DNA from 3 places in the Salimicrobium jeotgali genome. Region 3 is predicted to be linked to each of the others. Evidence: riboswitches for the same ligand, from Rfam matches in the RefSeq annotation. Region 3 holds a riboswitch; each other region holds the start of a gene.
The links. Region 3 has a riboswitch for thiamine pyrophosphate ahead of thiT (energy-coupled thiamine transporter ThiT). Riboswitches for the same ligand answer to the same signal wherever they lie in the genome.
Positions count from the first base shown of each region.

Region 1: another riboswitch for thiamine pyrophosphate. It lies ahead of AAV35_RS11030 (thiamine phosphate synthase); the one in region 3 lies ahead of thiT (energy-coupled thiamine transporter ThiT).
Region 2: another riboswitch for thiamine pyrophosphate. It lies ahead of tenA (thiaminase II); the one in region 3 lies ahead of thiT (energy-coupled thiamine transporter ThiT).

Region 1 covers NZ_CP011361.2:2,204,612-2,206,874, reverse strand. Annotated here, with positions in the region: gene thiO (glycine oxidase ThiO) at 1-487, opposite strand, end outside; gene AAV35_RS11030 (thiamine phosphate synthase) at 480-1,127, opposite strand; TPP riboswitch at 1,225-1,335, opposite strand; gene AAV35_RS11025 (pyridoxamine 5'-phosphate oxidase family protein) at 1,555-2,070, shown strand; gene AAV35_RS11020 (SLC5/6 family protein) at 2,187-2,263, opposite strand, start outside.
Region 2 covers NZ_CP011361.2:1,706,879-1,709,141, forward strand. Annotated here, with positions in the region: gene thiD (bifunctional hydroxymethylpyrimidine kinase/phosphomethylpyrimidine kinase) at 1-407, opposite strand, end outside; gene tenA (thiaminase II) at 404-1,090, opposite strand; TPP riboswitch at 1,126-1,228, opposite strand; gene thiW (energy coupling factor transporter S component ThiW) at 1,233-1,718, opposite strand; TPP riboswitch at 1,795-1,903, opposite strand; gene AAV35_RS08575 (ABC transporter ATP-binding protein) at 2,074-2,263, shown strand, end outside.
Region 3 covers NZ_CP011361.2:1,596,122-1,598,384, reverse strand. Annotated here, with positions in the region: gene AAV35_RS08030 (hypothetical protein) at 18-260, shown strand; gene AAV35_RS08025 (alpha/beta hydrolase) at 373-1,119, shown strand; TPP riboswitch at 1,175-1,274, shown strand; gene thiT (energy-coupled thiamine transporter ThiT) at 1,361-1,927, shown strand; gene AAV35_RS08015 (DUF456 domain-containing protein) at 1,985-2,263, opposite strand, start outside.

The DNA of each region.
Region 1 (2,263 bases), 610 kb from region 3:
CATGTGCCAGTGCTTTTGTTAACGATGGGGCATTGACCTGGCCGTCTCCGGGCATGTAGAGTCCCCCTGTAACGGAGAGGTGGGAAAGACGGGGTTCTCTCTCCTGTAACCGGCTTCGTGAAAGCCATTCCGAACAATCTCCCGAACGTTGCTGACGTTCATTCTCCCGTTTTAACTGTTTCGCTTCTTCTTCGGTACGGGCGACTCTGACTATGCCATTCTGAATCAGTTCAATGTCTATGCCGCTGACAGATTCCAGTTCTTCTGCTAAAGAAGGGAACATTTCTCTGCTTTCACGAGCGAGCCGGGAGAGCGGGCTGTCAGGACCCACTTCGTTCTGCGCCCCCAGCATTCCGGCTGCAGCTCTGGAGGCTTTTTGTCCGATTTCCTCCTTTTCTATTATGAGCACGCGATAGTTTCTTTTAGAGAGTTGAAAAGCGATCGAGCTACCGATAACACCTCCGCCTGCAATAATAACGTCATACATTTCCTGCGCCTCCTTTGCGTATCGCTTCTCTGTAGGCCACAGCTTTTTCAACGGGATCATCAGCTAGCAGCACACCGGACAGAACGGCAACTCCACTGGCACCGGCTTCCATCACGACGTTGGTATTTTCCGGAGTAATTCCACCAATTGCTAAAACAGGCACTCTTACATGCTGCACGACTTTTTTCAGTTCTCTTATACCTTTAGGGGACAATCCGGGTTTCGAACTGCTGGTGAAAACGTGACCGAAGATTAAATAATCAGCGCCATCGTGCCAGGCTCTGACGGCTTCCTGTACGGAGTGTACGGAGCAGCCGATCGTCAAATCCGGATAAAGGCGACGAACTTTCACCTGATTCATGCTTGCATGAGTGAGTTGTACCCCTTTAGCCTTTACCTTGTCGGCGATGGTCGCCCGGTGGTTAAGAATAAGTTTATGCATGGGCATTCCCACGGAATAAAGCTGCTGGGTAAAACATATCATCTGTCTATCGCTCCATTCTTTTTCCCGGAGATGTACAGAATCCACATAGGGGAGCACCTGACCTATTATTCTCATCAGCTCTTCACCAGGCTGCTGACCAGTGGAGATGACATGAAGTTTTCCTATACTGTCCTGACCTGGTTGCTCAAGTTTCACTGAGACCCCCCCTTTATCGTTTTTTGAAATTAAAAAAGTCACTTTCCTGGTAAAAGAAAAGTGACTTTGAACGTATGATTAAACAAAAAATAGCAAAAATATCGTCCGCACACTTCCCTTCGCCGGTATCAACCGTATCAGGTTCCGAGGGTCTCAAAGTCGATTACTCTGATCTCAGCCTTTTGAAAAGGCACCCCTAGTGATTTATATTAAATTGTAAGTAAATTCTAACATTTGTACAAGTATTGTCAACAGTGTGTTTTTTAACATTCATTTTTATAGTTACTCCTGTTTTTCATAGCTTTCACATACCGAAGCTGTAAAAGCGTCATGTACAAGTTCGGGCAGCAAGTGTAACTGCTTCTACAACAGGGAATAGTAAGGGTGGATATCAAAACATGCCTGGCACCAGAAGGAGGAAGATATGATGACTGATAAACATTCGGAAAATGAAGAAACCCTTAAGCAGATCAAAGAACTCATCAAAGATGAAAAAGTGGCGATGCTGACGACCGTATCTCCGGAGGGCAGACTGAGTTCCCGTCCGATGCACACCCAGGAAGTATTGCTGGACGAGGAAGAATTCTGGTTTATCACGGAGAAAGATACAGATAAATACAGGGATATCGGTAATAACCCTTCGGTGAACCTGGCCTACGCCGGCAGTTCCTACGTGTCTATCAGTGGAACGGCTGAATTCGTGCAGGACGTGGAGAAGAAGAAAGAGTACTGGAATAAAATTGTCGAAAAAGTACTGAATGCTTCGGCCGAAGACCCGAACGTTGTGCTTGTAAAAGTGACTCCTGACGTTGCTGAATACTGGGAAGCAGGTGTGAACGTCAAAACCGTTAAAGAATTCGTGAAAAAGATGGCCAGCAGCAATTCCATGGACGACAAGAATAAACTGAAAGACACCGTCCATTTCGACGAAAATTCGAACTAGATACGATCATTTTTCTGAAAACAGAGAATCCCCGCCCGGAGCGTTGACTCGGGACGGGGATTTTGTTCGTATCGGAGGATGTTTCTGTTTAGTGACGACGAAGGTCTCAATGATTTTTAAGATACCACTTCCTTCTTAGCAACCATTGTGGCCGATTTCGGTTTAATGAACATGATACTCCCGATGAACACGG
Region 2 (2,263 bases), 110 kb from region 3:
GTGACGACATCAGCATGAGGAAAAAGATATTCGGAAAGCGCCTCCCTCGTCTCCTCTTCCATAAGAGGATGACCGCTCGCGGTTACCATGACGGGGTCACAGACGTATGGTTTCCGCCGGGCCCCGATCCATTCCCCTACTGTGCGTGCAGCTTCTTTCGATGAAATCATTCCGGTTTTGATAGCATCCACAGGCAGATCCTCTTCAATACTTTTAAGCTGAGCAGTAAGGAATGGAACAGGTACGTGATGAACCTCCCGGACTCCCATAGTGTTCTGGGCGGTCAAAGAAGTCAGCACAGACATCCCGTACACCTGCCATTCTTCCATCGTCTTGATATCCGCCTGAATCCCGGCTCCGCCTCCGGAATCGGATCCTGCGATTGTCAGTGCTGTATATGGTCTCATCTCGCCGTCTCCTTTCCTGCAGGCCATTCTTCCAGTGAATAGGACATTTCCCAGAAAGCGAGTTCCAACTGACAGCTTTTCCGGAAAGCCTCTTTCATTTTCCGCCTGTCTTCCGGAGATGCCCGCTCCGCTTCCTCATCCAGACGTTTCATCATGTAGCCGGTGGTTTCGGCAATAGAATCATCGGCATAGAATTCAATCCACTCATAGAAAGGATGGTCCGGTTCCGGAGAGAAACGCCGTTTCAATTCTTTTCCGATTTCATCGTAAGTCCACGGACAGGGAAGCATAGCCGCAATTGTTTTTCCGAGCAGACCTTCTGTGGCCACACTCTTCATGTGAGCACGATAATGATCCGCCGTCGGTGGCATCGGATAACCCTGAAGATTTTCGTACGGGGTGCCTGCGTAATCGCTTAAATTGCGGTGTGGATGTATCTCATCCCCCAGCACAAAGGCGATCTGATTATGAAAAAATGTTATATCCTCCCGACTGTCGGATTGGGAAATGGCCGTGCCATAAAGGGTAAGGAAGGTATTCAAGTATTCATAGTCCGCTTTTACGTAGTGAGCCACCGCTTCTTTCGGCAGTTCACCTTCGCCAAGACCCTGGACAAACGGGTGATCGAAAATCGCCTGAAATACATCTTCATTTTCTCTTCTTAATTCTTTCGTAAATGACATAAAAATAGCCTCCTCGTTTTAGTATAAAGGAAGCCCCCATGTGCAGAGTGCTTCCCTTCGGCGGCATGACCCGCATCAGGTTCAAAGGGACTAAGGCAAAACCTTATCTCAGCGATATCCGCGCCCCCAGCAGTTCAAATAATTAAGTTGTCACGATAGCTGCCTGTTTCAGCCGGACTGCGACCATCCAGCCTATCAGCGCCCCGGTCACGGTACTTACAGCGAATGACGGTACAAAAGCGAAAACCCCGGCGCCTGTACCCATCAACAGATTGGCGATCGGTACGGAAGCAAGAGATCCGAATAATCCTGTCCCGATGATTTCACCGGTTACCGCTCCCCCGATACGCTTCGTGTAGTGATATGTCACTCCCGCCACAAAAGCCCCGATCATACCCCCCGGAAATGCTAGCAGAGTGCCGAGACCTAACAGGTTCCGCAACACAGCTATCAGGAAAGCTATCGTCACCGCCGGCAGCGGTCCAAGCGTAACGGCAGCGACGACGTTGACGGCATGCTGGACCGGATAGGCCTTTGCTATTCCGGCCGGAAACCACAGCATCTGTGCCCCGAGCGTTCCGAGTGCAGTAAGCACAGCCATGGTCGTAAGCAGTTTTGTGCGATTCATAATTCTCCCCCCTTTTATCCCAGGCAGAAGAAGAAGCAAAAAAACCGGGTCCTGTATTACAGGACCCGGTTCGTCAATGGTATGTTGACTACTTCCCCACGCTGGTATGATCCAGATCAGGTCCAGAGAGTCGGAAAGTCATTCTTTCCTCTCAGTCCGTTCCACGGACACCCCTAGTAGTTGATTACTTATTCACTTGGACGACTTCAGTATAACAAAAGCCAGAATCTTTTGCACCATCTGAACCGTTTTTTTGAAAATATCAGTAATTTCCACAAGGAGGCATTGACAATCCCGGAGAGAGTAATAGAATTTAGAAAAAGCAGTCTTTTTGCTACAGTAAGGGGTGTAAGCAATGATTCGCATCGACAATCTTACCCGGCGGTTTACGAATGGCAAAGGGATTTTCAACGTCTCTTTTGAAGTGAAGGAAGGGGAAGTGTTCGGGTTTCTCGGACCTAACGGATCTGGTAAATCCACGACTATCCGTCATCTCCTCGGGTATATGAAACCTCAAAAGGGGAGTGCTGTAATTGACGGTTATG
Region 3 (2,263 bases):
AAGGAGTGGATGTAACAATGGCCGAAGAAGCTAAAAAGAATTGGCATATGGTGTTATTACTGGATAGTCGACGTGAAGTGAAACATGAACTGGAAATCAGTGAGGAAATGACCAAACGGGAAGCTACTGAATTTATAACCAAGCAGCTGGAACGTGACAGATGGTGGTTTCTCGAAAGTGGCGTCGCCGTTTATACGAATTCGGTGGAGGCATTCTACTTGGAAGGTCAGGCTACAGTGACACAGTTTAATATTAAATGACAAACTTAAAACATGTACGAGATCTACCCCCGGATGTCCAGTATATCCGGGGACATTAATGTTCGGGAGTAAAGAAATAGTATTTCTATAATAGACAGGGAGGATGGAAGGGATGAATCAGAACGTAATGGAGGGTGCAGAAGCTGTTTTTAACGAAGGGAATGAAATAGGAATCGTAGTATTACATGGCTTTACCGGAACAGTTCAGAGCATGAAGCCTCTTGTGGATGCCTATACAGCACATGGGTATACGATGGCATGTCCGAGACTTAAGGGGCATGGAACCACTCCTTATGATATGGAAGGATCCACTGCAGAAGACTGGATTCGCTCGGCAGAAGAGGCTTTTGAATGGGTAAAGAACCGATGTGACTGTGTATTCGTCACCGGCTTGTCTCTTGGGGGAACATTAAGTCTTTATCTGGCTTCTACGAGAGAGGTGGATGGAGTCGCGGTTATCAATCCGGCTATCGATGTACCTGACATGAGCAGCTTGGCGGATTCTGAATCCCGTTTCATTGATGCAATAGGTTCTGATATCAAAAAAGAAGGAGCTACTGAACTCGCCTATGACAAAACACCCGTCCGTTCCCTTAACCATCTGACCAACATTATGGCTAAAGTACACGAGCAGTTAAGCGAAGTGTCGGCTCCTCTTTTAGTTTTCACTTCCGAAGAAGATCACGTAGTTCCTCCGGAGAACAGTCAGACGATATTCGACATGGTTTTTTCGGAAGGAAAAGAACTGGTTCCTCTGGAAGACAGTTACCACGTGGCAACTCTTGATAATGACCAGGAATTGATCATCGAAAGAACTCTGGAGTTTTTTGAAAAGTATTTCAATGCCAAGGAAAATTGAATTTGTACTTTTCTTATCAGTACGTTATGATAGAAAGTAACAAAACACGGAGAATAGAGCCTTCAAGGGGAGCCTAACGGCTGAGAGTGGACGCAAGTTCAGACCCTTCGAACCTGTCAGTTAGCACTGGCGCAGGAATGGTGGCTTTTTTGATGAGCAATGCTTAAGAGGTGGGAGCCTTCATCAGAAAGCTTCCCTTTGAGGCATTGCTTCTTTTGTGTATTCAGAAAGGGGATATACAATGCAACAACAGCGCGTACTTTTTCTTGTGGAAGGTGCAATATTTGCAGCAATTGCTCTATTGCTTGATGTTCTTCCTTTTTTATCCATTAAGCTTTGGTTTCAGGGAGGATCCATCTCATTCGCTATGATACCGGTTATTCTGATGGCCTTCCGTTGGGGCGTCTCGGGTGGTATGATCACAGGTTTATTGTTCGGTTTCTTTCAGTTTTTTACGGGCGCATTTATCGTACACCCCGTCCAGGCTTTTCTCGACTACGTTGTAGCTTTCGCCATTATCGGGGTCGCAGGAGTGGTGTCTTCCCAACTGAAAGCAAGCGCGAAGAACAACAACGTAAAATTTGTTCTTGTGTATGTGATTGTCGGAACATTCATCGGGAGTGCCTTGCGCTTCCTTACTCATTTCGCGGCAGGGATGATATTTTTCGGCTACCTGGCTGAAGGTCAGCCGGTATGGATTTATTCTCTGCTTTATAACGGCGGGTATATGCTCCCTTCCTTTATAGCGAGTGCCGTCGTAATCAGTCTGTTAATGTCCAGGCGGCATAAATTGTTATTGCGATTATAAGATTTCCGGTCCTGATACGTTCGGGACCGGAATTTTTTATGTATTAAATGATTTGTGTCAGTTGAAATATGAAAAGATGAACCACCCGATCATAAGCATCTGAATTATAAACTTGGCTGCAGTTCCACTGAGAAAACCGATAAGCGTTCCGACAGCTGCGCGGAAGGCGAAACGGGTATTTTTTTCGATGCCCAGTTCGATAACGAAAACCAGAACAAAAGGAACGATCAGTATTCCGAAAGGAGGTATGACGAACGAACCGGCGATGACACCTGCGACTGCTCCGGCTTCTCCCCATTTGCTTCCCCCGTATTTCTTGACGGAAATACTGTTTGC